Regions from separate parts of the Plantactinospora sp. BB1 genome, predicted to be linked through region 1. Evidence: predicted binding sites of a transcription regulator. Region 1 holds the regulator's gene; each other region holds the start of a gene.
What was found. Region 1 encodes HrcA, which represses chaperone genes, less so after heat shock. Its sites were predicted from a motif close to GGTTNGCACNCTCNNNNNGAGNGTGCNAACC; they were not measured.
Positions count from the first base shown of each region.

Region 2: the regulator HrcA is predicted to act here: its motif matches at 7,498-7,528, upstream of C6W10_RS09220 (FmdB family zinc ribbon protein).
Region 3: the regulator HrcA is predicted to act here: its motif matches at 7,391-7,421, upstream of groL (chaperonin GroEL).

Region 1 is NZ_CP028159.1:7,988,878-7,998,387, forward strand. Features, by position in the region: gene C6W10_RS35090 (histidine triad nucleotide-binding protein) at 1-203, opposite strand, end outside; gene C6W10_RS35095 (SDR family NAD(P)-dependent oxidoreductase) at 547-1,308, shown strand; gene C6W10_RS35100 (glycoside hydrolase family 3 C-terminal domain-containing protein) at 1,450-3,981, shown strand; gene C6W10_RS35105 (16S rRNA (uracil(1498)-N(3))-methyltransferase) at 4,060-4,803, opposite strand; gene dnaJ (molecular chaperone DnaJ) at 4,889-6,025, opposite strand; gene hrcA (heat-inducible transcriptional repressor HrcA) at 6,092-7,114, opposite strand; gene C6W10_RS35120 (DUF4870 domain-containing protein) at 7,395-8,153, shown strand; gene hemW (radical SAM family heme chaperone HemW) at 8,232-9,455, opposite strand; gene C6W10_RS35130 (enoyl-CoA hydratase-related protein) at 9,473-9,510, shown strand, end outside.
Region 2 is NZ_CP028159.1:2,134,151-2,143,660, reverse strand. Features, by position in the region: gene C6W10_RS09250 (hypothetical protein) at 1-443, opposite strand, end outside; gene C6W10_RS09245 (GNAT family N-acetyltransferase) at 659-1,300, opposite strand; gene glp (gephyrin-like molybdotransferase Glp) at 1,482-2,801, opposite strand; gene C6W10_RS09235 (UTP--glucose-1-phosphate uridylyltransferase) at 2,824-3,780, opposite strand; gene C6W10_RS38455 (diguanylate cyclase) at 3,790-6,684, opposite strand; gene C6W10_RS09225 (5-formyltetrahydrofolate cyclo-ligase) at 6,786-7,400, shown strand; gene C6W10_RS09220 (FmdB family zinc ribbon protein) at 7,552-7,944, shown strand; gene C6W10_RS38450 (flagellar biosynthesis protein FlgA) at 8,141-8,740, shown strand; gene C6W10_RS09210 (hypothetical protein) at 8,789-8,974, opposite strand; gene C6W10_RS09205 (hypothetical protein) at 9,068-9,406, shown strand; gene C6W10_RS09200 (DUF2231 domain-containing protein) at 9,438-9,510, opposite strand, start outside.
Region 3 is NZ_CP028159.1:1,916,128-1,925,637, forward strand. Features, by position in the region: gene C6W10_RS08135 (dienelactone hydrolase family protein) at 1-555, opposite strand, end outside; SAM riboswitch class I at 753-869, shown strand; gene thrC (threonine synthase) at 883-2,178, shown strand; gene C6W10_RS08145 (GNAT family N-acetyltransferase) at 2,591-3,607, shown strand; gene paaN (phenylacetic acid degradation protein PaaN) at 3,671-5,344, shown strand; gene C6W10_RS08155 (GNAT family N-acetyltransferase) at 5,467-5,913, opposite strand; gene C6W10_RS08160 (cold-shock protein) at 6,421-6,624, shown strand; gene groL (chaperonin GroEL) at 7,672-9,294, shown strand; gene C6W10_RS08170 (hypothetical protein) at 9,346-9,510, opposite strand, start outside.

The sequences.
Region 1 (9,510 bases):
CCGAGCACGTCGCCGGCCAGCCCGGGATCGGCCTCGGTCAGGGTCACCACGTCGGCGTAGTGCTCCTTCGGGATCACCAGCACGTGCACCGGTGCCTTCGGGTCGATGTCCCGGAAGGCGAGCGTGGTGTCGGTCTCCCGGACGACGGTGGCCGGGATCTCGCCCGCGACGATCCGGCAGAACAGGCAGTTGGTCTCCATCATCGCCATCGTAGGGGCTGCCCCTGCCCGACGCGGCCCGGCCGGCACCCGGCACGACGCGGCCCGGCCGGCACCCGGCACGACGCGGCCCGGCCGGCACGCGACACGACGCGGCCCGGCCGGCACCCGGCACGACGCGGCCCGGCCGGCACCCGGCACGACGCGGCCCGGCCGGCACGCGACACGACGCGGCCCGGCCGGCACCCGGCACGACGCGGTCCGGTTGACGCACGGCGCGACACGGCACCGTTAGCGCACGGCGCGACACGGCCCGGCCGGCGCGCTCCGGCACGGGCCGGGCCGGCCCGGTCGGGCCGGGGTGGGCGGCGACCGGCATCATGGCCGGATGACTGGACGAGCGGTGCTGGTGACGGGGGCGTCCCGGGGGATCGGGCGGGCGGTGGCGACGGCGTTCGCCGCCGGAGGCGATCGGGTGGCCGTGCACCACCGCGACTCGACGCCGCTGGCCGAGCAACTCGTCGCGGCCCTGCCCGGCGAGGGGCACGTGGTGGTCCGGGCCGACCTGGCCGACCCGGAGGAGGTACGCGCGATGGTCGACGACGCGGCCGACCGGCTCGGCGGCCTGGACGTACTGGTGAACAACGCCGGGGTCTTCGGCAGTGCGGATGCCGGGCACCCGGTCTTCGAGTCCTCCTACGAGCAGTGGCAGCAGCAGTGGCGCCGCACCCTCGACGTCAACCTGCTGGGCGCGGCCAACACCATCTGGTGTGCCGCCCGGCACCTGCCGCAGCCGGGTGGCCGGATCGTCAACGTCTCGTCCCGGGGCGCGTTCCGGGGCGAGCCGACGCAGCCGGCGTACGGCGCCAGCAAGGCCGGGCTGAACGCGCTCGGCCAGTCCCTGGCGGTGGCCCTCGCCCCGTACGGCATCGCGGTCGCCACGGTCGCGCCCGGCTTCGTCGAGACCGACATGACCAACGAGCACCTCAAGGCGCCGCGCGGCGACGCGATCCGGGCGCAGAGCCCGTTCAACCGGATCGCCCGGCCGGAGGAGATCGCCGCCGCCGTGCACTGGCTGGCCTCGCCCGAGGCGGAGTGGGCCTCCGGCACCATCGTGGACCTCAACGGTGCCTCCTACCTGCGTACCTGACCGCCGCCGCCGAACGACGCCGACCGGCGCCGGACGACGCCGACCGGAGTAGTCCGGAAATCGGGCGGTGGTCGTCGGGCGGCGGGCGGCGGCCCGGACTGGCAGGATGATCGATATCCGGCCGGTGGAAGGGGCGCGACGATGACGGTGGATCGGCGGGACACGGCGGAGGCCGACGGAGCGAAGGCCGACGGGGCGGACGCGGCCGACGGGGCGGACGGGACGAAGGCCGACGGGGCGGACGCGGTGGCCGACCCGGCGGAGGCGGTGGTCGAACGGGCGCTCGCCGCGCTGGACCTGGAGACCAAGGTCCGGCTCCTCTCCGGCCAGGACTTCTGGACCCTGCCGGCCGTACCCGAGATCGGGCTCGGCTCGCTGGTCATGTCCGACGGCCCGATCGGGATACGCGGCGTCCGCTGGGCCCCGGACAACCCGTCGATCGCCCTGCCCAGCCCGACCGCGCTGGCCGCCACCTGGGATCCCGCGCTGGCCCGGCAGGCGGGCCGGGTGCTCGGGGCCGAATGCCGGCGCAACGGCATCCACCTGCTCCTCGCCCCCACCGTCAACCTGCACCGCAGCCCGCTCGGCGGCCGGCACTTCGAGTGCTATTCGGAGGATCCGCTGCTCAGTGCCGAGATCGGCGTCGGTTACGTCACCGGCGTACAGGACCTCGGCGTCGGGGCCACGGTCAAGCACCTGGTCGCCAACGACTCGGAGACGGACCGGATGACCGTGGACGTCCGGGTCTCCGAACGGGCGCTCCGAGAGCTCTACCTCGCCCCGTTCGAACGGATCGTCGCCGCCGGGGTCTGGGCGGTGATGGCGGCGTACAACGGGGTCAACGGGCACACCATGACCGAGCACGCCGGCCTGCTCCGGGACCTGCTCAAGCGGGAGTGGGGCTTCGACGGGATCGTGGTCTCGGACTGGACGGCGGCGAGGAGCACTGAGGCGTCCGCGAACGCCGGCCTCGACGTGGTGATGCCGGCCGCCGGGGACCCGTGGGGCGCCGCGCTGGTCGCCGCCGTCCGGGCCGGCACGGTCGCCGAGACGGAGGTGGACGACAAGGTACGCCGGGTGCTCCGGCTCGCCGGCCGGGTCGGGCTGCTCGACGGCGTACCCCCGGCGGTGGCCCCCGCCGACCGGCCGCGCCCGCCGGACGGCGCCGCCCTGGCGCACGCGGTCGCGGTCCGCTCCTTCGTGCTGGCCCGCAACGACGGCGACCTGCTGCCGCTCGATCCGGGTCAGCTGCGCCGGGTCGCGGTGCTCGGCGCGCTCGCCGACGACGCGCAGATCCAGGGCGGCGGCAGTGCGCTGGTCGTGCCGCCGCACGCCATCTCCCCGCTCGCCGGGCTGACCGCCGCGCTGCCCGAGGCCGACCTCGACCACGCGGTCGGCGCCGACCCCCGGCTCCGGCTGCCGGCGGCCGGCGGGGTGGCCTGGACGCCGATCACCGCGACGCTGCGCGACGCCGACGGCCGGGAGCGCTACCGGACGGAGCTGGACCGGGCGACGGTGCGCTGGATGGGTGAGCTGCCCGACGGGCTGCCGCCGGAGGAGCTGGTCAGCATCGAACTCGCCGCCGTGCACACGCCGCTGCGCAGCGGCACCGCCCGGCTCGCCGTCGAGGGCTTCGGGGTCCTCACCCTCACCGTGGACGGCACGGAAATCTTCGACGGCCCGCTCTACGAGCCGTCGGAGGAGCCCGGCACCGTCTTCCGGGCCACCGTGGAGCGCCGGTTCGAGATCGCCGTACGGGCCGGTGAGCCGGTCGAGGTACGGCTCACCCGCCGGATGGTCGACGGCGAGCACCCGGGCTTCGTCTCCGTCACCCTCGGGCACGCCGAGCCCGCGGTCGCCCCGGACGACGCCCTGCTCGACGAGGCGGTCCGGATCGCCGCCGACGCCGACGTGGCGGTGGTGGTGGTCGGCACCACCGAGGAGGTCGAGTCGGAGGGGTTCGACCGGAGCACGCTCACGCTGCCCGGCCGGCAGGACGAGCTGGTCCGGCGGGTCGCGGCGGCCAATCCCCGGACGGTGGTGGTGGTCAACGCCGGCTCCCCGGTGCTGATGCCCTGGGCCGACGAGGTGGCGGCGATCCTGCTCACCTGGTTTCCCGGGCAGGAGGCCGGGGCGGCGCTCGCCGACGTGCTGCTCGGCCGGGCGGAACCGGGCGGACGGCTCCCCACCACCTGGCCACGCCGCCCGGAGGACTGCCCGGCGCTTTCCACCACCCCGGTCGACGGGGTGCTCGACTACACCGACGGGATCTTCGTCGGCTACCGGGGCTGGCGGGCCGCACCGCTCTTCCCGTTCGGGCACGGCCTCGGCTACACCGACTGGGCGTACGAGTCGCTGACCGTCGAGGAGGGGGCGGAGGGGCCGGTCGCGGTGGTCACCGTCCGCAACACCGGTCGCCGCCCCGGCCGCGAGGTGGTGCAGGTGTACGTCGGCCCGGAGGCCGCCGAGCCGGACCGTCCGGTCCGCTGGCTGGCCGGCTTCGCCGCTGCCGAGGCGGCTCCCGGAGCGGCGGCGACGGTCCGGGTGCCCCTGCCGGCCCGGATCTTCCAGGTCTGGGAGCGGGACGGTTGGCAGACCCGCCCCGGCCGTTACCGGGTCGAGGCGGCGCACAGCATCGCCGACATACGCCAGTCCACAACCCTCGACCGCTGACCCACCCCTTCCCGCAAGATTCTTGTAGATCTGTGGTTCGGAGCTGACCGCAGATCTACAAGAATCTTGAACTGCGGGTCACCATCGGCCGAGGCGGGTGGAGAGGACGGCGAGGGCGGCGACCCCGGCGGTCGAGGTACGCAGCACCTCCGGGCCGAGCCGGACCGGTACGGCACCCGCCGAGGTGAGCGTCGCCAACTCGGCCGGCGACACGCCTCCCTCGGGACCGACCACCAGCACGATGTCGCCGGAGGGCGGCAGGTCGGCGGTGCCGAGCCGCGCCCGCGCCTCCTCGTGCAGCACGAAACCGGCCGCCGCCTCGGCGACCCGCCGGGCCACCGCCCGGGTCGACTCGTCCGGCGCCTGCGCCGAGCCGGCGACCGTCGGCAGCCAGGCGCGGCGGGCCTGCTTGGCCGCCTCACGGGCGGTCGCCGCCCAGCGGTCCCGGGCCCGGGCGCCCCGGTCGCCGCGCCACTGCGCCACCGAACGCTCCGCCGCCCAGGGCACGATCTCGTCCACCCCGACCTCGGTCATCGCCTGCACGGCCAGCTCGGCCCGGTCGCCCTTGGCGATGCCCTGCACCACCACCAGCCTCGGGTCGGGCGGGTCGACGTACCGCCGGGAGGTGACCGCGGCGGTCAGGGTGCCCCGGCCGACGGCGGTGACCACGGCGGTCAGGGTGCCGCCGCGTCCGTCGGCGAGCAGCAGTTCCTCGCCGGTACGCAGCCGCTGCACGGTCGCCGCGTGGTGCCCCTCCGGACCGTCCAGCGTGACGGAGTCGTCCGGCGGCAACGACTCGACCAGGAACAGCGGCGCGCTCACGGCGAGCAGGTTAGCGGGTCGTCCGGCCGGCACGGCTCGCCGGCCGGACGACGCGCCAATCAGGCGTGGCCGTCAGGCGTGGCCGTCAGGCGTGGCCGTTGAAGGCGTCGCGCATCCGGGAGAAGAAGCCGCCCTGCTTGGTCAGCTCGGCGACCTCCTCGCCCCGGGTCTTGGCGAACTCGCGCAGCATCCGCTCCTGCTCGGCGTCGAGCTTGGTCGGGGTACGCACGTCGAGGTGCACGTAGAGGTCGCCCCGGCCGGTACCGCGCAGGTGTGGCACTCCCCGGGCCCGCAGCCGCAGCGTCGAGCCCGGCTGGGTGCCCGGCTTGACGTCGACCGGCTCCTCGCTGTCCAGCGTCTTGATGGTCAGCCGGGTACCGAGTGCGGCGGCGGTCATCGGCACGGTGACCCGGCAGTGCAGGTCGTCGCCCTTGCGGGAGTAGACGTCGTGCGGCCGCTCGTGGATCTCGACGTAGAGGTCGCCGGCAGTACCGCCGCCGGGGCCGACCTCGCCCTGCTGGGCCAGCCGGATCCGCATGCCGTCCTCGACCCCGGCCGGGATCTTGACGGTCAGCGAGCGACGGGTACGCACCCGGCCGTCCCCGGCGCAGGTCGGGCAGGGGTGCGGGATGACCGTGCCGTACCCCTGGCAGACGGTGCACGGCCGGGACGAGACGACCTGGCCGAGGAAGGTGCGCTGGACCGACTGCACCTCGCCCCGCCCGCCGCACGCCTCGCAGGTGGCCAGGTGGGTGCCGGGCGCCGTGCCGGCCCCCGTGCAGGTGGTGCAGAGCACGGCGGTGTCCACCGCGATCGGCGCCTCGACCCCGAAGGCCGTCTCGTGCAGGTCGAGTTCGAGCCGCAGGATGGCGTCGGCACCCGGCCGGGTACGCGGACGCGGCCCCCGGGAGCCACCCGCCGCGCCGAAGAAGGCGTCCATGATGTCCTGGAAGCCGACGAACGGCCCGCCGGCACCGCCCGGGCCGGCACCGGGGCCGCCACCGGGAGCCAGCGGGTCGCCACCGAGGTCGACGATCTGCCGCTTCTGGTCGTCCGAGAGGACTTCGTACGCGGCGTTGATGTCCTTGAACTTCTCGTGTGCCTCCGGATCCGGATTAACGTCCGGGTGGTACTGCCGCGCCAACTTGCGGTAGGCGCGCTTGATGTCGTCGTCGGAGGCGTCCCGGCTGACGCCGAGAATCCCGTAGTAGTCCTTGGCCACTGCGTTCCGTGTCCTCATGTCTGTCTCGCGTTACCGTCCGCCGGTCGTCAGGGGTGAGCTTGGTGGTCAGTTCTGCGCCAGCACGTCGCCGACGTAGCGTGCCACGGCCCGCACCGTGGCGATGGTGCCCGGGTAGTCCATCCGAGTGGGCCCCAACACGCCGAGTCCGCCGACGATGGTCGTACCCGGACCGTATCCGGTGCTGACCACCGAGGTGGCCCGCAGGTTGTCGATCTCGTTCTCGTCGCCGATGCGCACCTGGAGGGTGTTCGGCTCCACCTCGCCGATCAGCTTGAGCAGAACGACCTCCTCCTCGAGCGCCTCGAGAATCGGTCGCAGTGAACCCTGGAAGTCGAGCAGTCCGCCCCGGGTCAGGTTGGCGGTGCCGGCCATCACGATCCGCTCCTCGTGCCGCTCGACCAGGGTCTCCAGCAGCACCGTGGCGAGCGTGGTCATCGCCGGGCGGAGCCCCGGAGGCACCTCCTCGACCAGCGCCTGGACCAGCGGCGGGGTGTCGGCCAGCTTCTTGCCGACGAGCCGCTCGTTGACCAGCCGGCGCAGGTCCGTCACGTCGTCGGCGGTGATCGGGATGGGCAGCTCGACCAGCCGCTGCTCCACCCGACCGGTGTCGGCGATCATGACCAGCATCAGCCGGGTGGTGGAGATCGGCACCAGTTCCAGGTGCCGGACGGCGGAGCGGGCCAGGCTCGGGTACTGCACCACGGCCACCTGCCGGGTGAGCTGGGCGAGCAGCCGGACCGTACGGTGCACCACGTCGTCGAGGTCCACCGCGCCGACCATGAAACGCTCGATCGCCCGGCGCTCGGCCGGGGTGAGCGGCTTGACCCGGGAGAGCCGGTCCACGAAGAGCCGGTAACCACGGTCGGTGGGCACCCGGCCGGCGCTGGTGTGCGGCTGCCGGATGTAGCCCTCCTCCTCCAGCACGGCCATGTCGTTGCGGACGGTGGCCGGGGAGACCCCGAGTTGGTGCCGCTCGACCAGGGCCTTGCTGCCGACCGGCTCCTGGGTGGCGACGTAGTCCTCCACGATCGCGCGCAGCACGTCGAGCTTGCGGTCGTCGAGACCCATCCTCACCTCCCTGCGACGTCCCGGCCCCGGCTGGGCGAAACGACCGGGGCGACCACGACGGTCGGGCCAGGTCCGCCCTGGCACTCGACTGTAGCGAGTGCCAGTCTACGACCAAGGCGTACCCGGCGCGATGATCGTTTGGAGGGGATATCCGAACCTGGACAACAGGCTTGCCAGCACACCCTACCCCGGTGGACCTAGCAGGTACGGTCGGCCATTGTCCAGATTCGATTCGGGGGGCGGCTGGCGCTGGTTGATCGGGAGTCCTACCGTGACCTCCATGACTGAACCGCCTCGCCCTCCCGGAGAATACGGCGGTCCGCCCCAGGACCCGACCACCCCGATGAATCCGGGCCAATACCCGACACCAGGCGAGGGGTACCCCCCGCCCGCCGCACCGCAGTACGGTGCGCCCGGCACGCCCCCGCCGACCTCGGGCGGCGGGACGTACCCGACCTCGGGCGCGGGGACGTACCCGACCTCCGGTGGCGGGACGTACCCGACGTCAGGTGGCGGGACCTATCCGACCTCCGGTGGCGGTTATCCCCCGCCCGGCGGCGGCTACCCGCCGGCCGGCGGTTACCCACCTCCCGGTGGCGGCTACCCGCCCCCCGGCGGTCAGCCCCCGGGTGGGTACCCGGGCGCCGGCTACCCGCCGCCGGGTGGCTACCCGCCGCCGGGCAACCCGTACGGCGCCCCGGCACCGTCCGGCTACGCCAACAGCGACGAGAAGACCTGGGCCCTGATCGCGCACTTCGGCGGCATCGTGGTCGGCTTCATCGCCTCGCTGGTCGCGCTGCTCGCCAAGGGCAACGAGTCGCCGACCGTACGCGCACACGCGGTCGAGGCGCTCAACTTCCAGATCACCTGGGGCATCATCTCGATCGTCTCGCTGATCGTCGGGACCTGCACCATCGTGCTGTTCTTCCTGCCGTTGATCGCCTGGGTGATCGTGCTGATCTTCTCGGTCATCGCCGGCATGAAGGCCAACGAGGGCGTGCTGTACCGGTACCCGATGACCATCCGCATGATCAAGTAACGCCCGAACCGTCTCCGCGACGGCCCGCGCCGGCTCCGGCGCGGGCCATCGCGCCATCCGGGGTCGAAACGGGTCGGATCAGGGCAGCAGGTCCCGGACCACCGCGTCGGCCAGCAGCCGGCCGCGCAGGGTGAGCACGGCCCGCCCCGCGTCGTACGCCGCCCCGTCCAGCAGACCGGTCCGGCAGGCTCCGGCCGCAGCCGCCCGACCGGCGTCGTCGAGGACCGACAGCGGCAGCCCGGCGGCGAGCCGGAGCCCGAGCAGCACCTCCTCCGTCCGCCGCTCCTCGGCCGAGAGCACCTCCCGGGCCTGCCCCGGGGAGTGCCCCGCCGCCAGCCGGGCCGCGTAACTCGACGGGTGCTTGACGTTCCACCAGCGGACCCCGCCGACGTGGCTGTGCGCGCCGGGGCCGAGGCCCCACCAGTCGCCGCCGGTCCAGTAGAGCAGGTTGTGCCGGCAGGCCGCGGCCGGCGTACGGGCCCAGTTGGAGACCTCGTACCAGGAGAAACCCGCCGCCGAGAGCGCCGCCTCGGCGGCCAGGTAGCGGTCCGCCGCCACGTCGTCGTCCGGGTACGCCAGCTCGCCGCGCCGCATCCGGGCGGCCAGCCGGGTGCCGTCCTCGACGATCAGGGCGTACGCGCTGACGTGGTCGACCCCGGCGGCCAGCACCGCCCGAAGCGACGCCGCGAAGTCCTCGGCCCGCTCCCCCGGCGTTCCGTAGATCAGGTCCAGGTTGACGTGGTCGAAGCCGACCTCCCGGGCCTCCTGCGCGGCCTCGGTGGCCCGGCCGGCGGTGTGCCGGCGGTCGAGGATCGCCAGCACCGGCGGGGCGGCCGACTGCATGCCCAGGGAGATCCGGGTGTAGCCCGCCGCCCGGAGCGCCTTGAGCGACTCCCGGGTCACCGACTCCGGGTTCGCCTCCGTGCTGACCTCGGCGTCGGCGGCAAGTCCCCAGGTCCGGTCGATGCCGTCCAGGATCCGGGCCAGGTCGTCCGGGGGCAGCAGGGTGGGGGTACCGCCGCCGACGAAGACCGTGTCGACCCGGGCCGGCGGCCGATCGGCCAGCACCCGGTCGGCCAGGCGCAGTTCGGCGAGTACCTGGTCGGCGTAGCCGTCCCGGCCCGCCGAACCGCCGAGTTCGGTCGCGGTGTACGTGTTGAAGTCGCAGTAGCCGCAGCGGCTGGCGCAGAACGGCACGTGGACGTAGACGCCGAAGCCGCGGTCACCCACCGTGGCCAGGGCGGCGGCGGGCAGCGCCCCGTCGACGGGTACGGGCTCGCCCGCTGGGAGCACTCCAGGCATGGGACTAGTGTGCCGGCATGACCTCAGCCCCTGATCCGCTCGTCCGGGTGTCTAC
Region 2 (9,510 bases), 2.5 Mb from region 1:
GTGTGCCGGGCCGGCGGTGGCCGGCGTCGGGCCGGTCCCGGGGTCCGGGGCACCGAGCGCAGCCGACGGCTCCGCCGACCGTTCCCCGGCGGCCCGGAGACCGGAGACCCGGAGACAGATGAGCCGGAGACGGATGAGCCGGAGGCCGGCGGCGCGGAGACCGGCGAGCCGGGGCCGGCGGCCGGCGAGACGGGTTCGGCGGAGCCGTCGGCGGGCAGAACGCCGGCACGCAGGGTGATGATTCGGGTACGCGGCGGGTTGACCGGCTGCCGTCCCGGGACACTCCGGCGCCGTCGATGGCGCTGGAGCACCCGCGCCGTCGACTGCGCCCGCTCCGCTGCCAGCCGCTCCGTGGCGTCGTACCGGCGGACCAGTGCCGGCGCGAGGGCGAGCAGACCGGCTGCGGCGAGGACGGCGAGGAGCACCGAGGCCGGCACCCTCATCCCTCCCGTCACCCACCTCGGGCAACCGACCGGACGAGCACCTCCCGCACCGCCGGGTGCGTCCACGGCAGGCGCGGACGGGCTCCCGGAGCCGCGGGTCCGTCCGACGTTGCCGCACGTCCCGATTACTTCAGGTTACGGGGACACACCAGGAATATCGTGCGGCGCGCCGGCCGACCAGCGACTAAGGAGATCAACAGGGCGGCGCGGCGAGGTCAGGACGCGGCGGTGCGCAGCCGGTGCCAGCGGGCCAGCAGACCGCCCTCCCGGATGACCTCCTCGCTGGTCATCGCGTACCCGATGTGGTCGCGCCAGGCACCGTCGATGTGCATGTAGCGGGGGTGGTACGCCTCCTCGCGGAAGCCGAGCTTCTCCACCACCCGCCGGGACGGGCCGTTCTCCGGCCGGATGTTGACCTCGATCCGGTGCAGTCCGCCCGGCCCGAACGCGTGGTCGACGGCGAGCGCCATCGCGGTCGGGATCACGCCGCGCCCGGCCACCCGACGGTCCACCCAGTAGCCGACGTACGCCGAGCAGAACGCCCGGCGCACGATGTTGCCCAGGTTCAGGTGCCCGACCAGCCGCTCCCGGCCCTCCTCGACCAGGCAGACCGCGAACGGCATGCTCTCGCCGTGACGCGCCTGCCTGCGCTGGTCGCGGTGCACCCAGCGGAACGCGGCCGGAGAGTTCATCTCGTCCCACCGACCGGGCGGGGACGACTCCCAGGGTGCCAGCCAGGCCTGGTTGGCGCAGCGCACCTCGGACCAGACCGCCGCGTCCGAGCGCCGGTACGGGCGCAGCAGCACCGCACCGTCCCGGAGTACGGCCGGCCAGCCCGGGGTCGCGGCCAGGTTCACGCCCGGCGTCCCGTCGGCACCCCACGCCCCCTCGTCAACGCTCCGACACCGCTCCGGGCACCGCTCCCGGCAACGGTCGTTGCACCGCTCCCGGCAACGGTCCCGGCAACGGTCCCGACACCGCTCCCGGCAACGGCCCCGGCACCGCTTCCGGCAGCGGTCGGCCAGCGCGGCAGCCTCGTCACCGGCGCCGGTCCAGCAGCAGCACGTCCACCGTGGAGCCGGCCGCCGCGCTGGTCACCCGCTCGCCGAGCACCATCAGCCCGTTCGCCTCGGCCAGCCCGGAGAGCGTGTACGGCCCACCGCGCAGCGGCTGCACCGTGTAGCCCCCGCCGCGCCGCTCGGCCACGTGCGCCGGCCGGAACTCCCGCAGCCCGGACGGCGAGGAGACCGTCTCCAGCAGGTGTGCCCGGACGCTGGGCCGGAACACCGGCTCGGCCCCGGCCAGCAACTGGATCGCCGGCCTCGCCAGCACCTCGAAGCCGATCAGTGCCGCGCCGGGCTCACCGGGTAGACAGACCACCGGCACCTCCTCGGCTCCGACCGTACCGAATCCGAGGGCGCTTCCGGGATAGAGGGCGACCTCCATGAAGGTCACCGCGCTGGCCCGACCACCGTCCCGGCGGGACAGTACCCGGCGGATCATGTCACCCGGTCCGGCACCGGTACCGCCGGTCGTGATGATCAGGTCGGCCCGGAGGGTCTGGTCCTCCAGCAGCCCGCGCAGCCCTTCCGGGTCGTCGTCGCAGATGCCCACCCGGTACGCCAGCGCGCCCACCTCGGCCGCCGCCGCCGTCAGCGCGTGCGAGTTGATGTCGACCACCTGCCCCGGCTGGCTGGCCCGGCCGACGTCGACCAGCTCGTCCCCGGTCGCCACGACCACCACCCGGGGACTCGGCCGGACCACCACGTGCCCGATGCCGGTCGCCGCGAAGACCGCGACCAGGGCCGGCGAGATGTATGAGCCGGAGCGGGCCAGCAGGGTACCGGCCGGCAGCTCCTCCCCGGCCCGGCGCAGCCCGTAGCCGCGCTTCGGGGTCCGGAAGATCTCCACCGCCGCCATGCCCTGGTCGGTCCACTCCACCGGCACCACCACGTCGGCGGCGATCGGCAGCGGCGAACCGGCCGCCACCGAGAAGCAGGCTCCCGGGGTCAGCCGCACCGGCCGCCAACTCGCCGCGCCGAGGTCGCCGACGACGTTGAGCCGTACCGGGCGGGGGTCGCCGAGCCGGCTCGGGCCGTAACCGCCGGCCACCCCGCCGGTACGCCCCGCGCCGGAGATGTCCTCCCAGCGCGCCGCGTACCCGTCGATGGCCGCCTGGTCGAAGGCCGGATAGGCGTGCGGCGCCACGACGTCCTCGGCGAGCACGTTGCCGTACGCCTGGGTGAGGTCGAGGTCGAGCGGGGGAAGCGCCCGCAGCCTGCGCAGCACGCTGCCCAGGTAGTCGGCGAGCGGCGTCAGCTCGTTGGCGGCCGCCTCGGCATCGGCCGTCGCTGTCACACCGTCACCTCACCGGGGGCCGTCATGTGCGGCGGCCGGCGTCGGAGGCGACGAACTCGCCCAGCCACTGCCGGAACTCCGCACCCAGATCCTCGCGCTCGCAGGCCAGTTGCACCACCGTCTGGAGGTAGCCCAGCGGCATGCCGGTGTCGTAGCGGGTGCCACGGTAGACGATCGCGTGCACCGGCATGCCCTCCTTGAGCAGCAGACCCATCGCGTCGGTGAGCTGGATCTCCCCGCCGCTGCCCTTTCCGGTACGCCCGATCGCCTCGAAGATCGCGCTGGGCAGCACGTACCGGCCGAGCACCGCCAGGTTGCTCGGCGCGTCCTCCGGCTTCGGCTTCTCCACCAGCCCGGTCACCTCGACCACCTCGCCGAGGTCGGCGAAGCTGCTGTCGGCCGGCGCCACCGACGCGATGCCGTACCGCTTGGTCTCCTCCGGCGGCACCTCGAAGAAGGCGAGCACGATGCCGCCGGTCCGGGCCTGGAGGTCCAGCATGGCCGGCAGCAGCGGCTCGGAGAGGTTCACGAACTCGTCGCCGAGCATGACCGCGAACGGCTGGTCACCGACGTGCGTCTCGGCGTACCCGACGGCGTGGCCCAGGCCGAGCTGTTCCGGCTGCCGGCAGGTGTAGATCTGCGCCAGTTCCCCCGGCCGGCGCACCGCCGCCAGCAGCTCCGGGTCGCCCTTCTCCTCCAACCGCGCCTCCAGGTCGGGCCGGCGGTCGAAGTGGTCGACCATCGCGGTCTTGCCCCGGCCGGTGATCAGCAGCACGTCGTCGATACCGGCCTGGGCAGCCTCCTCGACGATGTACTGCAACACCGGACGGTCGACGACCGGCAGTAGTTCCTTCGGCACCACCTTGGTGGCGGGAAGGAACCGGGTCGCCAGGCCGGCGGCGGGGATGACCGCCTTCACCGCCCGTCGTCCGGCCGTCGACGTCGAGGAGTTGGCTGGGGTGGCTGCGTTCTCCGGCATGTCGCGAGACTATCGGCCACGGCCCTGGCGCGGCGGTTGTGGCCCGGATAACGCGCCGTCCGGGCCGCCGTCCGCGGTGACCGGTCCGTCTCCGGCCGACCGCCCCGCCCGGGTCGGCCAGCCGCCGCCCGCGCCGGGCATCGGCCGGCCGCCGGCCCAGGGCAGCCCGTCGTCCGGCGTCGCCGCGCCGGTCCGGACCGGGATCTCCTCGACGGTCGGTCGGCCGCCGGGCGTGGCCGGGTGGCTGGCCGTGGCCATCTGGTACGTGTTGCGGCCCGCCGCCTTCGCCGCGTAGAGCGCCTCGTCGGCCGCGACCAGCAGTTGCGGGCCGGTGGCGGCGTGGTCGGGATAGACGGCGACCCCGATCGACACGGTGACCGAGACTAGGGCCCGGACCGGGGCGACCGCGCCGGGCCGGGGACGGATCGCCATCGGGGTCTCCCGGACGGCCGCGCCGAGCCGTTCCGCCACCGTCGCCGCGCCCCGGGCATCCGTCTCCGGCAGCAGGACCACGAACTCCTCGCCGCCCTGCCGGAAGGCGAGGTCCACCTCCCGCATCGCGCCCCGGATCCGCTGGGCGAACTCGGCCAGCACCGCGTCCCCGGCGGCGTGCCCGTAGGTGTCGTTGACCTCCTTGAACCGGTCGAGGTCGAGGGCGAGCACGCTGAGCATCCGGCCGAACCGGCTGGCCCGTTCGATCTCCCGCCGGATCGACTCCTTGAGGTAGCGGTAGTTCCAGAGCCCGGTCAGCGGGTCGGTCAGGGAGAGCCGCTGCGCCTCCTCGTGCATCCGGATGTTCTCCACCGCCACCGCCGCGTGGTCGGCGAAGGTACCCAGGGTGACCAGGTCGACGTCGTCGAACTCGTCCGCGCCGAGCCGGTCGTAGAGGGCCAGTACGCCGACCGGGGTACGCCCGCTGACCGGCACCCGTCCCACCCCGAACGTCAGCCCCGGACGGGCGGTACCCGCCTCGGCACCGGTACCCGGCCAGCCGGCGGCGGTCGCCGGGCGCAGCGGCGGGGTACCGCTCCCCGGCTCCGCCCCCGGATACCCCGTCTGACCGGCGGTACCGGAGGACGGCAGCGGCACCGCGACGTAGGTCCGGCAGCGCGGCTCGCGGCCGTAGAGACGCGGACCGTCCCGGTCCAGCCGGCCCCGGCGCGGCTCACCGGTGGCCACGACCGTGCCGAGCAGTCCCTTGCCGAGCGGTACCCGCAGCGCCGGTGGATCGCCGTGCCGCCGCCGTTCGTCGGCCGGTCGGCCCCGGTCCGCGCCCACCGACCCGCTCCCCCGAGCGGGCCCCGGACCGGCTGCCCCGCCGCCCGGCGGAACCGCCGCCCCGCCGGCCCCGGCGCCGGCTGTCCCGCCGTCGGCCGGGCCGGCTGTCCCGCCGTCGGCCGGGCCGGCCGTCCCGGCGTCCGCCGGGCCGCCGGGGACGGGTGTGCCGGACGACGCCGCCCCGCTACCGGACGGCGCCGCCCCGTAGCCGGTCGCCGATGCCGGTGGGCCGAGCCCGACACCGCGTCGGTCGAGACCCTCGGTGCACTGGCTGACCAGGACTCCCGTCCTCGGGTCGAGCAGCAGCACCACGCCGGCCCGGGCCCCGGTCGCCGCCATCGCGGCCCGGAGCAGCAACTCGAAGATCCGGTGCAGGTCGTGCGAGCTGGCCAGGGTGTCGCCGAGCACGGCGAGCTGCTCGCGCAGCTGGTGCCGACTGACCACCAGCGCCCGGAGGTAGGACTCCGCCTCCCGGGTCATCCGGTTGAAGCTGTCGGCGAGCCGGCCGACCTCGTCCGGGGACCGGACCGGTACCCGGGTCGCCAGGTCACCCTCGGCGACCCGGTCGGCGGCCCGGGCCAGTTCGGCCAGTGGCCGGGTGGTCGACCGGGCCAGCCGGCCGGCGGCGAGCACCGCGAACACCCCGGCGAGGAGCACGACGATCGCCAGGGGGCCGTACCGGGTCATCGGCGGGTCCCGGGGTACCGACAGCACCAGCGGTAGCGGCTGACCGGGTGCCGGACCGACCCGCCGGACGTACCGGCCCCCGTTCGCCTGGACGACCTTGTCCCCGGAGATCCGCCGGGCGGCGGCGAGCACGGCCGCCCGGGAACCGGTCGACTCGGTACTCGGTGACTCGGCCCCCTGCGGTCCGGCGTCCGGAACTGCGCCGCCGGGCGCCGCGGTTCCGGCGGACGAACCGGCCGACGAACCGGCCGACGAGGAGACCGACGAGGAGACGGTGTGCGGCGCGGCACTGCCGACGGGTCCGGGCACCGGAAACGCGAGCCCCGGTTCGGGAACGGGGTCCGGTTCGGGCACGGGATCCGGTTCGGGGACGGGATCCGGTTCGGGGACCGAGCCCGACGGCGACGGCCCCGGGGAGGTCACGGCCGGCGCGGGCACCTCGCGCAGCAGGGTCACCGCCGTTCCGCTGGCGCTGGCGAGCCGGCGGACGAACGCCGCGTCGAGGGCCTGTGCGGTCCAGACCGCGCCGGTCACCGCTCCCGAGCCGTCCCGGAGTTCGACCCGGGCCGCCAGGGCACGGGGTGCCGGGCCGGTACCGGCGGCGCCGTCGCAGGAGGCCCAGGGGCGGGCGGGTGCCGCCGGAGTGACGAACTCGACCGTGTCGGCCGAACCGAGGATCACGACCGCGTCCGCCAGCCCCCGGGTCACCACCTCGCCCGCCGCGCCGGTCCGGCTGGTCGGATCGGCGAGTACGGCCAGCGCTCCAGCCGTGGCGTGCAACTGTCGACAGAGCGCGCCGACCGACGTACGGACGGCTTCGGCGGCGAGGTTGAGCCGGTGTTCGGCCTGGTGGCGGCTTGCCGTGGCGACCGTACCGGCGACGGAGAGCGCGCCGAGCAGCACCGGCCCGAGCACGACGGCGAGGAAAGCTGTGGTCAACCGTCCGCGCAGCGTCACTCATCCCCCCGGAAGCTCGGCACCCGATGCTGCGATGCTGACCCAACCGCATTGGTTAACCGGCCTGGCCCCGGGAGTGTTACGTGCCGGATTTTTCGGATGAAGGTGTCGGTCCGCGCAAGATCGCGCTCCGGACCACCGTGCTGGCCCGGCGCCGGGCGCTGTCGGCTCCGGCCCGGCTGGCCGCCGCCGAGCGCCTCCGGGCCGAGCTGCGTGCCCTGGTCCAGCGGGTACGACCACGCCTGATCACCGGTTACGTTCCGGTCGGCAGCGAGCCGGGCGGGGCCGGGTTGCCGGACGAGTTGGTCGCCGCGCTGGGACCGGCCGGGCGACTCCTGCTGCCGGTACTCCGCCCGGACCTCGACCTGGACTGGGCGCCGTACGCCGGACCGGGTTCACTGGTCGCGGCCGGTCGGGGGCTGCGGGAGCCCCGTACCGACCGGCTCGGTCCGGGTGCGATCGGCTCCGCCGGGCTGGTCGTCGTACCGGCGGTGGCGGTCGACCGGCGCGGTCTCCGGCTCGGTCGCGGCGGCGGCTCGTACGACCGCGCCCTGGCCCGGGTCGCGCCCGGCGCTCTCACCGTGGCGCTGTTGCACGACGGCGAACTGGTCGACTCGGTGCCGGCGATGGATCATGACCGTCCGGTACGCGCCGTGATCACCCCTTCCGGCGGGTTCGAGCACGTGGGGGCCGGTTGACGGCTCCCGCTGCTCGCGTTGCCGGGCGGCCGGTCGGAGTCCCGCCCGGCGTCGGCCTGGACACTTCGGCTGGACGAAAACGGGTACGATGCCGCACCATTGGCACTCGGATACGTCGAGTGCCAACAGGCTGCAAGATCCGGAGGGGAACGTGCCCACCTACCAGTACGCCTGCACCGAGTGCGGCCACCAGCTCGAGGCGGTGCAGTCCTTCACCGACGAGCCGTTGACCGAGTGCCCGGCGTGCGAGGGTCGCCTGCGCAAGCTCTTCAACTCCGTCGGCATCGTCTTCAAGGGTTCCGGCTTCTATCGGACCGACTCCCGGAGCAACGGTTCGGAGGGTGGCGGCTCCGCGGCGAGCAAGTCCGACTCGTCGAAGAGCGACTCCGCGAAGACCGGCTCCGGCGGCGACTCGGGTTCGACCGGCGGCGGCACGTCCGGCACGTCCGGCAGCGGCGGGGCCTCCGGCTCGGCCAACGGCGCGTCGAGCGGGTCCGCCGGCAAGCCGAAGGCGGCCTCCTCCTCCTCGACCAGCTCGACCTGACGGCCGCCGACCTGCCGCCCTCGCCCGACTCGTCGGGGGTCGACGTCGCCGTCGCGTTCCGAGGAGTTATCCACAGCCCTCCGAGTTATCCACAGGCTGTGAGTTTTCCGCCGCCTCCCCGGGCCGACCTCGCCTAGCCTGCTGCGCACCGGACGGCGCCGACCTCGCTGGCGTCGCCGGGCGAGGGAGGTTCGCCGTGGCGCTCGACCGTACGCCCACCCGTCGGGACGGCACGCTGAGCCCGGCCCGCTGGACACGCCCCGGCGCCGGCTCAATCCTGCGCTGGCTGCTGGTGGTCGCCCTGGTGACGCTCGCGCTCGGTGCGCTCTACCTGCGGGAGCCGACCTCGACCTGTCCCGCGCCGTCGGCCGGCCCCACCGGGGGCGAGGTCGGTCCGTCCCGGTCCGCTGCGCCGGTCGCCGGCACGGGGTCCGACGGGCCGGCCGGGGCGAGCCCGGCGGGGAGCGGGTCGCCGGGTGCGCCGGCAGCGCCGAGCGGGGTGCCGGTGCCGGAGGGGACCGTGGGGGTGCCGATCCGGCTCGCCGAACCGGCGGCGCTGACCGTGGCCCGGCCGGGAGCCCGGGTGGATCTCCTCGCGGCGCCCGGCGGCGACCAGGCGGGCCGGTCCCCGAAGCCGACCGTACTGGCCACCCGGGTGCTGGTACTCGACGTACTCGGGCCGGGCCAGACCGACGGCGCGGCCAGCGCCATCTACCTGGCGCTCCGCCCCGACCAGGCCCACCGGGCGGTCGGGATGCCGGAATCCACCCGCTTCGCGATCATCGTTCGCGCGTAGCCGCGTCGCGACCGGAGCCCGTCGACGGGTGCCGGAGGGGGCAGGCGGTCAGCCCCAGTGCGGTGGCCGATCGGCGAGTAGCCGCTCGTCGTTGGAGTCCGGCCGCTCGCCCCAGCCCCGGTCGGTGTCGTCCACCGACTGCTCCGGCGGCACCCGACGGTCACCGGTCGACCTGACCGGCCGCTCGTCGTCCCGCCCGCCGCTCGTGCTGTGCTGCTGCTCCGTCCCGGACACCCGGCAAGCGTACCCGGGGCGCCGGGTCGACGGCTCCGTCGGTGACCGCGGGCGAGGGGCCGCGGAGGGCTCGGGTTGGTAGCGTCGGACAGCGTGACGACGCAGAGCGGGAACTCCGCCGATGACGCCTTCTGGCGTCGACCCACCGGACCGCCCGCCGACGCCCCGGAGTCCACGGCAGGGTCCCCGGCGCCGCCACCGGTACCCGAGATCCACTATCCCGGCCCGCCGCCGAGCATCACCCCGCCGCCGGGCTGGCGCCCACCGCTGCACGTACAGCCGGCGCCGCCACGGCCACTGCCGGGCCAGGACCATGCCGCGCTGGACGCCGAGGAGGGGAGCGCACGGACGCTGACCTACGGCGTCGGCATGGTCGGCGGCGCGGTGGTACTGGTGCTGATGTGCCTGCTCTGCTCCCGGGCCCTCTTCTGACGACCGGCGGCCGGGACCGCAGCACGCCCCGCTAGAGGACGCCCTGCCAGACCGCCTCGGCGCCGGTGTCCCCGGTGAGGTAGACGTACCAGACGTTGAGCGCG
Region 3 (9,510 bases), 2.3 Mb from region 1:
GTACTGGTCCTCGGCGCCGAAGAGCCCGAGCAGCGGGCAGGAGAGCCGGTCGGCCTGGTCGAGCAGCGGCTTCACCGCCAGCGGGAAGCTCTCCGGCGGGTTGCCGACCACGAACGCGCCGTAGCAGTCGACGGCGGCGTCCAGCGGCAGTCGGGTGGCGGCCAGGAACGCCTGCCGGCCACCGGAGCAGTACCCGATCACCCCGACCCTGCCGTTCGAGGCCGGCAGCCCGCGCAGGTGGTCGGCGGCGCCGCCGACGTCGCCGACGAGCCGGTCGTCGGGTACGCCACCGGCGGCCCGTGCCGTCGCCGCCGCGTCGTCGGGGCTGGCGCCGGGTGCCTCCCGGGAGTAGAGGTTGGGGCAGATCGCCGCGTACCCGTAGCTGGCCAGCCGACGCGTGATCTCCTTTGTCGGCTCGTCGTAGCCGGGCATGTGGTGAATCACCACCACCCCGCCGTGCGGCGTGGCATCGAGGGGCTGGGCGAGATATGCCTCGATCTCGTCGCCGCCCGCCCCGGTGATCCGGACCGTTCCGGCCTGCATCCCGTCCCGCACCGTCGTTGCTCCCGTCCTGCCCGGCCGGACCGCGTCCGCCGGCCGTACCCGAATTCTCATTAGCCCGGGTAACTATTTCAGCCGGCGGTCGGCGGCGGTCCGGTGACCCGGTGACCCGGTGCGGGGATCTTCCTCACACCGCGAACAGACCCGGGACAGCGGCCTGCGGTGCCCGTAGACTGTCGGCACAACTTCATACCTCATCCAGAGGGGCTGAGGGATACGGCCCGATGACGCCCCGGCAACCACTCCACGGCGGAGCAGGTGCCAAATCCGTCCCCGCCGCGCGGTGCGGCGCCAGGGAAAGATGAGAGGACGGCTATCGCCATGACGTCGATCATCGACGCGACCCCCAGCCAGACCAGCCCGGTGGCACCCAACCCCGCCCGCGTTCTCGTCTGTCGCGGCTGCGGCACCGAATATCCGCTGGTCGCGCAGCACGCCTGTTACGAGTGTTTCGGCCCGCTGGAGGTCGGCTACGACGCCGCGACCCTGGCCCGGGTCACCAGGGCCGACATCGAGGCCGGCCCGAAGAACCTCTGGCGGTACGCCGCGCTGCTGCCGACCGGCCAGGACCCGACCACCCGGGTCACCCTCGACCCGGGGTTGACCCCGCTGGTGCCGGCCGCCGGCCTCGCCGCCGAGCTGGGCATCCGGGCGCCGCTCTGGGTCAAGGACGACAGCGCCAACCCCACGCACTCGTTCAAGGACCGGGTGGTGTCGGTGGCGTTGACCGCCGCCCGTGGTCTCGGCTTCACCCGGTTCGCCTGTGCCTCGACCGGAAACCTGGCGAACTCGGTCGCCGCGCACGCGGCCCGGGCCGGGGTGCCGTCGATCGTCTTCATCCCCGGCGACCTGGAGCAGGGCAAGGTGGTGACCACCGCCGTCTACGGCGGCGACGTGGTCGCGATCGACGGCTCGTACGACGACGTCAACCGGCTCTGCGGCGAGCTGGTCGAGACCGACGAGTTCGAGGACACCGCCTTCGTCAACGTGAACGTCCGGCCGTACTACGCCGAGGGCTCCAAGACGCTGGGTTACGAGGTGGCCGAGCAGTTGGGGTGGCGGATTCCCGAGCAGGTGGTCATCCCGATGGCCAGTGGCGAGCTGCTCACCAAGATTGACAAGGCGTTCAGCGAGCTGGTCGAGATCGGACTGGTCGAGGCGCCGCCGAACGGCTGGAAGGTCTTCGGCGCCCAGTCGGTCGGCTGCAACCCGATCGCCGTCGCGCTGCACGCCGACACCGACGTGATCACCCCGGTCCGGCCGACCGGGATCGCCAAGTCGCTCAACATCGGCGACCCGGCCGCCGGGCTCTACGCGCTGGAGGCGGTGCGCCGTACCGGCGGCTGGATGGACTACGCCGACGACGACGAGATCCGCGCCGCCATCCGGCAGTTGGCCCGGACCACCGGCGTCTTCGCGGAGACGGCCGGCGGGGTCACCGTGGCCGTACTCGGCAAGCTGGTGGCGAGCGGCCGGCTGGATCCGGACGCCGAGACGGTGGTCTTCAACACCGGCGAGGGCCTCAAGACCCTGGACGCGGTGGCGGCACAGGTCGGTCCGACGTACCGGGTCAAGCCGTCGCTGCGGGCGGTCCGCGACGCCGGGCTGCTCGGCTGAATTTTCCGGAAGAAATTTTTGGCATCTGCCCGAAGCGTGCTCGGGCAGATGCACGTGCAACTTGCAGGTGGAATCGTTCGGTTACCTCGGCGAAGCGTCGGACCCGGCGGTACGGATGCGGTGCGTAGCTGCTCTTTTGCCGCCCGTGACGAAAACACGCGGAAGAGGGCTTGACGCCTGCATCTGCACGACGCAAGATGCTCCGTGCGGGAGGACGCACCGCCGTAGACTTTCAAAGCTCTTACGACCCAGCGCCGGAGGCGTTGTGCGGGCGTCCTCCCGACCAAACTCTCCCGCCCGGTCCGGCCGACGTCGTCGCCGCCCGTCGGGCTCAACGCGAATCCACCGACCCGGGTGACGGTTCCCCGATATTCGGTCGCGCCCGGTTCGTGCAAGCGGCACTCTCCAGAGCATGGATATCGTGGTCACCCCACTGGATGTCGCCGACGTGGCCGCCACCGAGCGGGCGTACGAGATCGAGTCCGCCGCGCGCACGGTCGACCAGCCCGACGTGCCGACGCTGTCCCGGCAGCGCTTCTTCGCCGGGCTGCGGCGCCCGTGGCCGGGTAGCGACGGCCGGCACGCGCTCGGTTATCTCGACGGGGTGGCCGTCGGCTACCTGGGCGTCTCGCTGCCGCAGCGGGAGAACCTGGAGAACGCCGAGCTGGTGCTCGCCGTCCATCCGGAGTACCGCCGCCGGGGCGTCGGCCGGGCGCTCTACAACCACGCGGTGCGGCTGGTCCGCCAGGAGGGGCGCAAGCGGATCATCGCCGAGGTGGCGAACATGAGCCCCGACGCCGCGCCGACGACGCCGGGCGACGCCTTCGCCGCCGCGATGGGGGCCAAACCGGCGCTGGCCGACGTACGCCGCCGGCTCGACCTGAGCACGCTCGACGAGGCCGAACTCGACCGGCTGCTGACCGAGGGACTGGCCCGGGCCGAGGGCTACTCGATCGTGCGCTGGCGGGGCGCCACCCCCGACGAGTACGCCGAGGACGTCGCCTACCTCGACAGCCGCCTGATCAGCGACGCGCCGCTCGGCGACCTGACCTGGGAGGCGGCCCGGCCGGACGTGGGCCGGCTGCGCGAGATGGAGGAGGCGCACCAGGAGCGCGGCCAGTACTGGTACAACAGCGGCGCCCGACACGACGCCACCGGCCGGCTGGTGGCCTGGACCGGGATCGGCATGAACACCAGCTGCGACTGGCACGCCTTCCAGCAGATCACCCTGGTCGAGCCGGCGCACCGGGGGCACCGCCTCGGCACCGTGATCAAGGTCGACAACCTGCGACACATCCGCGCGCACGAGCCGGCGCTGCGGGTCATCGACACCTACAACGCGGCGTCGAACGACTACATGATCTCGATCAACGAGGCGCTGGGCTTCCGCGCGGTGGCCGGGCTCAACACCTGGCAGGCAACCCTCTGACCAGCGGCGCCCGCCCGGGTGCGCAGGCTGGGACCGGCCGGGCCGGTGCGGCATGATGGCGGGATGACGGAGACCCCGCACCCCTTCTTCGCCCGGCACGCCGACACCCTGGAACGGGCGCTGACCGCGATCACCGAGCGCTCCTACTGGTCCGCCTACCCCGAGTCGCCCAGCCCCCGGGTCTACGGCGAGACCGCCGCCGCCGAGGGCGAGGCGGCGTTCCGGGCGTACCTGGGCGGCAAGTTCCCGCTCGACCAGCCCGGCACCGGCGACTGGGTGGCCACCGAGGCGAGCCCGTTCGGCATCGACCTCGGGGTGAGCTACCCGCACGCCGACGCCGAGGTGCTGCTCGCCGCCGCCGCGACCGCGCTGCCGACCTGGCGGGACGCCGGGCCGCAGACCCGGGTCGGCGTCTGCCTGGAGATCCTCGCCCGGTTGCACGCCCACGTCTTCGAACTGGCCAACGCGGTGCACGCGACCACCGGGCAGGCGTTCGTGATGGCGTTCCAGGCCGGTGGCGCGCACGCGCTGGACCGGGCCCTCGAAGCGCTCGCCTACGCGTACCGGGAGATGACCCGGCACCCGGCGACGGCGGCCTGGGAGAAGCCGGCCGGCAAGGGCGACCCGCTGCGGATGACGAAGAACTTCCACGTGGTGCCGCGCGGGGTGGCGCTGGCGATCGGCTGCAACACCTTCCCGACCTGGAACACCTACCCGGGACTCTTCGCCTCGCTCGTCACCGGCAACCCGGTGGTGGTCAAGCCGCACCCCCGGGCCGTGCTGCCGCTCGCCATCACCGTCCGGTACGCCCGCGAGGTGCTCGCCGAGGCGGGCTTCGACCCGAACCTGATCCTGCTCGCCCCCGAGGCACCGGGCGAGAAGCTCGCCTCCACCCTGGCGCTCCGCCCCGAGGTGCGGATCGTCGACTTCACCGGCTCCACCGAGTACGGCGACTGGCTGGAGGCGAACGCCCGGCAGGCGGCCGTCTACACCGAGAAGGCCGGCGTCAACGCGATCGTGGTCGACTCGACCGACGACTTCGCCGGGATGTGCCGCAACATCGGCTTCTCGCTGGTCCTCTACAGCGGACAGATGTGCACCACCCCGCAGAACATCCTGGTGCCCCGGGACGGGATCGAGACCGACCAGGGGCACAAGAGCGTCGACGAGGTCGCCGCCGGCATCGCCGGGGTGGTCGGCAAGCTCACCGGCGACCCGGCCCGGGCCGTCGAGCTGACCGGGGCCATCGTCAACGACGGGGTACTGGCCCGGCTCGACGAGGTCGCCGGGATCGGCGAGCCGGTGTTGCCGTCCCGCCCGGTCGCGCACCCCAACTATCCGGGTGCGGTGGTGCGTACGCCGCTGATCGCGAAGCTCGGCGCCGACGACGCCGGCACGTACGGGCGGGAGTGGTTCGGGCCGATCTCGTTCGTGATCGCCACCGACTCCACCCCGCACAGCCTGGCGATCCTGCGGCAGACCGTCGGCGAGCGGGGCGCGCTGACCGCCTCGGTCTACTCCACCGACTCCGCCGTGCTGGACGCGGCCGAGACCGCGGCGATCGAGACCGGGGTGCACCTCTCCTGCAACCTCACCGGTGGCGTCTTCGTCAACCAGTCGGCGGCCTTCTCGGACTTCCACGGCAGTGGCGCCAACCCGGCGGCGAACGCCGCGTTGACCGACGGCGCCTACGTCGCCAACCGGTTCCGGGTGGTGCAGGCCCGCCGGCACAGCTGACCGGTGCGCGGAGGGGTTCCCGCCGTCCCGGTGGGCCCCCTCCGCCGTCAGGCGGTCCGCTCGGTTGCGCCGTCAGGCGGTTTGGTGGCTCGTGCCGTCAGGCGGGTTGGTGGCTCGCGCCGTCAGGCGGTTCGGCGCATCTGTAGTTCGCGCAGCGTCGGGATGGTCGGGTGCGGCACCCGTACCCCCGTGTCGACGAAGCCCAGCCGCTGGTACGCCCGTACCGCCCGGTCGTTGCCGACGACCACCTCCAGCAGCAGCTCCGGCCGGCCGGCCGCCCTCGACCAGTCGGCCACCGCCTCGACCAGGGCGGCCAGCAGGCCGCTGCCCCGCCAGGCCGGGCTGAGGTAGACGGCGAAGACCACGGTGAGGCCCGGCTGGCCGGGTGCGGCCTGCCCACCGGCGTGCCCGACGACCCGACCGTCGACCTCGGCGACGAAGGCCGCCGTCCGGTGCCCGGTTGACATCCCGGCGATCCGGGCCGCGTACTCGGAGTGCGGCCGGGCCGCCGCGTCGGCGAGCGTCTCCAGGAAGGCCAGTGGCGAGTCCGCGAGCATCTCCAGGCGGATCGCCCGGACCCGGGCGGCGTCACCGGGGCGTACCCGGCGGACCGGTGGGACCTCGACGGCTGGCCGGAGACCGTAATCGGTCGTCCGGGCGGCCCGGTCCGGCGCGGTCGTCCCGGGGCGGTCGGTGGGGTGCTCGGAGCGCGGCCCGGTGGTGGTCTGCGGGATGGAAGCCGGCACGCCGGCCATCGTCGCACGCCGTACGGGGAGCAGTTTCGGCGGGTGACGGGGCCGCCGCCGGGTTCGGTGCGGGCGGGTTGACCTGGGCAGCGATGGTCGCCAATGGCTGAGAGACGGGAAAACGACCGTCCGGTTGCCCGCCCGGTGACCGTTTTGGCCTAGTGCGCTGCCACCCGACCTTGGTGTACGGTGCGGGTTCGGCCGCTCGATTCGTTGGATCCCGTTCAATTGCATGATCCATTCGGGGAAAGCGACTCGGCGGCCCCGGCAGGCATACGGCGTCGCCGGAGCTCGGGCAGCTCCGACGCGACCGAAGTAAGGAAGTGCACCGTGGCGCAGGGCACCGTGAAGTGGTTCAACAGCGAAAAGGGCTACGGCTTCATCGCGGTCGATGGTGGGCAGGACGTCTTCGTCCACTTCTCCGCGATCGAGATGGACGGCTACAAGGCGCTTGACGACGGTCAGCGCGTCGAGTTCGAGATCGCCCAGGGTCAGAAGGGCCCGCAGGCGGAAAAGGTCCGGGTCATCGCCTGAGCTGCCGGGCCGTCGGCCCGCCGCTCCTCGGGTTCGTCCCCGTTCCGCACCACCCGGTCGCCGCCCCGCCGTGGCCGGGACCGTTTCCGGCCCGTTCCGGACCCCCACCGTTCGACGCCGCTATCGGTGATCGCGGTCTGCGGCCCGGCGGGTCCCCGTGTCGAGTACCCGTGCGTGTTCGGCCTTTTCGGGTGCCGATCGGATCGGGGTGCCGACGGTCGAGTAGCCGGGCCGGTCACCCGGCTCCGGGTGCCCATGTGTGGCGCCCGGTCGCGCCCTCCGTCGCTTTCTCCCGGAGGATCTTCCGGGGTTGCCGAGACGAATCGTCACCCCGGCGGTGTGCGGTCGGGAACCGGTCCCGGGTCCGCGGTCCGGAACGCGACGGTGTCCCGATCGGGGCGACTCGACCGCGCCCTGCGGGACTTTTCCCGATTGCGAGAACCGCGCAATTCGGTGCCGGTGGACGGCGGGCTGGCGCGGGTCTGTTGCCGGGGAAGGGGTAGCGGCTGATCGGGCCGTGCCGGCCGGCGGGGCGGGACCGCCCGGATTCGTCGGCTGCTCCCGGTGGCGGCCACCTGATGCCGGAACCGGTCGACGTCCCGCCCGTCGAGCACGGGCCGAGCCCGACATCGCTGGTTCGGCTGCCGTTCCGCTCCGGTTCGGGTACCGGCCGCCCGCCGTACTCCGGCCGCGCCCGGACCGGTACCACGGCTCGGTCCGACCCGCTCACTCGCTTGCACTCGGCAGGGGAGAGTGCTAAACAAGTGTTTGGCACTCGCACACCGTGAGTGCCAAGGTCGGGGCGGTAGGGCCACGGTCGCGGGCCCGGGAGCGGGTGCGCGGCACATGGCCGGTCGTCGCGGGCTGTCCGGCCCGGCCGGCGGACGTCACTGTCGCACAGCGCGACGGAGCACGGCGGGCACCCCTGCGGGTGCCGGCGAGCCCCGTCCGCCAGTGCCGTAGTGACGTCCGAAGGTGCGTAATCAGGCGGCAGGTCGGGGTCGGCAAGGCTCCGGCGGCCGTGAGTGTCCAGGAGGACAACGCCGTATGGCCAAGATGATCGCGTTCGACGAGGAGGCGCGCCGCGGCCTTGAGCGGGGCATGAACACCCTCGCCGACGCCGTAAAGGTGACGCTGGGCCCGAAGGGCCGCAACGTCGTGCTCGAGAAGAAGTGGGGCGCCCCCACCATCACCAACGATGGTGTGAGCATCGCCAAGGAGATCGAGCTCGAGGACCCGTACGAGAAGATCGGTGCGGAGCTGGTCAAGGAGGTCGCCAAGAAGACCGACGACGTCGCCGGTGACGGCACGACGACGGCGACCGTCCTCGCCCAGGCGCTGGTCCGTGAGGGCCTGCGCAACGTCGCGGCCGGTGCCAACCCGATGGCCCTGAAGCGGGGCATCGAGGCCGCCGTCGCGAACGTCTCGGAGGAGCTGAGCAAGCTCGCCAAGGACGTCGAGACCAAGGAGCAGATCGCCTCCACCGCCTCCATCTCCGCCGGTGACACCAGCGTCGGCGAGATCATCGCCGAGGCGATGGACAAGGTCGGCAAGGAAGGCGTCATCACCGTCGAGGAGAGCAACACCTTCGGGCTCGAGCTTGAGCTGACCGAGGGCATGCGCTTCGACAAGGGCTACATCTCGGGGTACTTCATGACCGACCCCGACCGGATGGAGGCCGTGCTCGACGACCCGTACATCCTGATCGTCAACAGCAAGATCTCGACGGTCAAGGACCTGCTGCCGATCCTCGAGAAGGTCATGCAGTCGGGTAAGCCGCTGGCCATCATCGCCGAGGACGTCGAGGGCGAGGCCCTGGCGACCCTGGTGGTCAACAAGGTCCGGGGCACCTTCAAGTCCGTCGCCGTCAAGGCGCCGGGCTTCGGTGACCGCCGCAAGGCCATGCTGGGCGACATCGCCATCCTGACCGGCGGGCAGCCGATCAGCGAGGAGGTCGGCCTCAAGCTGGACGCCGTCGGCCTCGACATGCTGGGCCGGGCCCGCAAGGTCGTGGTGACCAAGGACGAGACCACCATCGTCGACGGTGCCGGCGACGCCGACCAGATCAACGGTCGGGTCAACCAGATCCGCGCCGAGATCGAGAAGAGCGACTCCGACTACGACCGCGAGAAGCTGCAGGAGCGCCTGGCCAAGCTGGCCGGCGGTGTTGCGGTGATCAAGGTCGGCGCGGCCACCGAGGTCGAGCTGAAGGAGCGCAAGCACCGCATCGAGGACGCGGTGCGCAACGCGAAGGCCGCCGTCGAGGAGGGCATCGTCCCCGGTGGTGGTGTCGCGCTGGTCCAGGCCGGCAAGACCGCCTTCGACAAGCTGGACCTGGCCGGCGACGAGGCGACCGGCGCGCAGATCGTCAAGATCGCGCTGGACGCCCCGCTGCGGCAGATCGCCGTCAACGCCGGCCTCGAGGGCGGCGTCGTGGTCGAGAAGGTTCGCAACCTGGACGCCGGGCACGGCCTCAACGCGGCCAACGGTGAGTACGTCGACCTGCTCCAGGCCGGCATCATCGACCCGGCCAAGGTGACCCGTTCGGCGCTGCAGAACGCGTCGTCGATCGCGGCCCTGTTCCTGACCACCGAGGCTGTGGTGGCGGACAAGCCGGAGAAGACCCCGGCTGCCCCGGCCGCGCCGGGCGGCGGGGACATGGACTTCTGAGTCCAGGCTCCACGTCGTGGGGGCGGGCCGCGTCAGCGGTCCGCCCCTTCGTCATGTCGGCATCCGCCGCTGGTTGCGTCGCTTCTCCGCCTGGCTGAACGGTTCCCGGACGGAGATCGGCGCGTCCACCGGTGCCACTACCTCCTCGGGCGGGATGCCCTCGGCCCCGGCCATTTCCGCCCGCTGGTCGGCGTCCCCGTAGTCGAACCGGGCCGG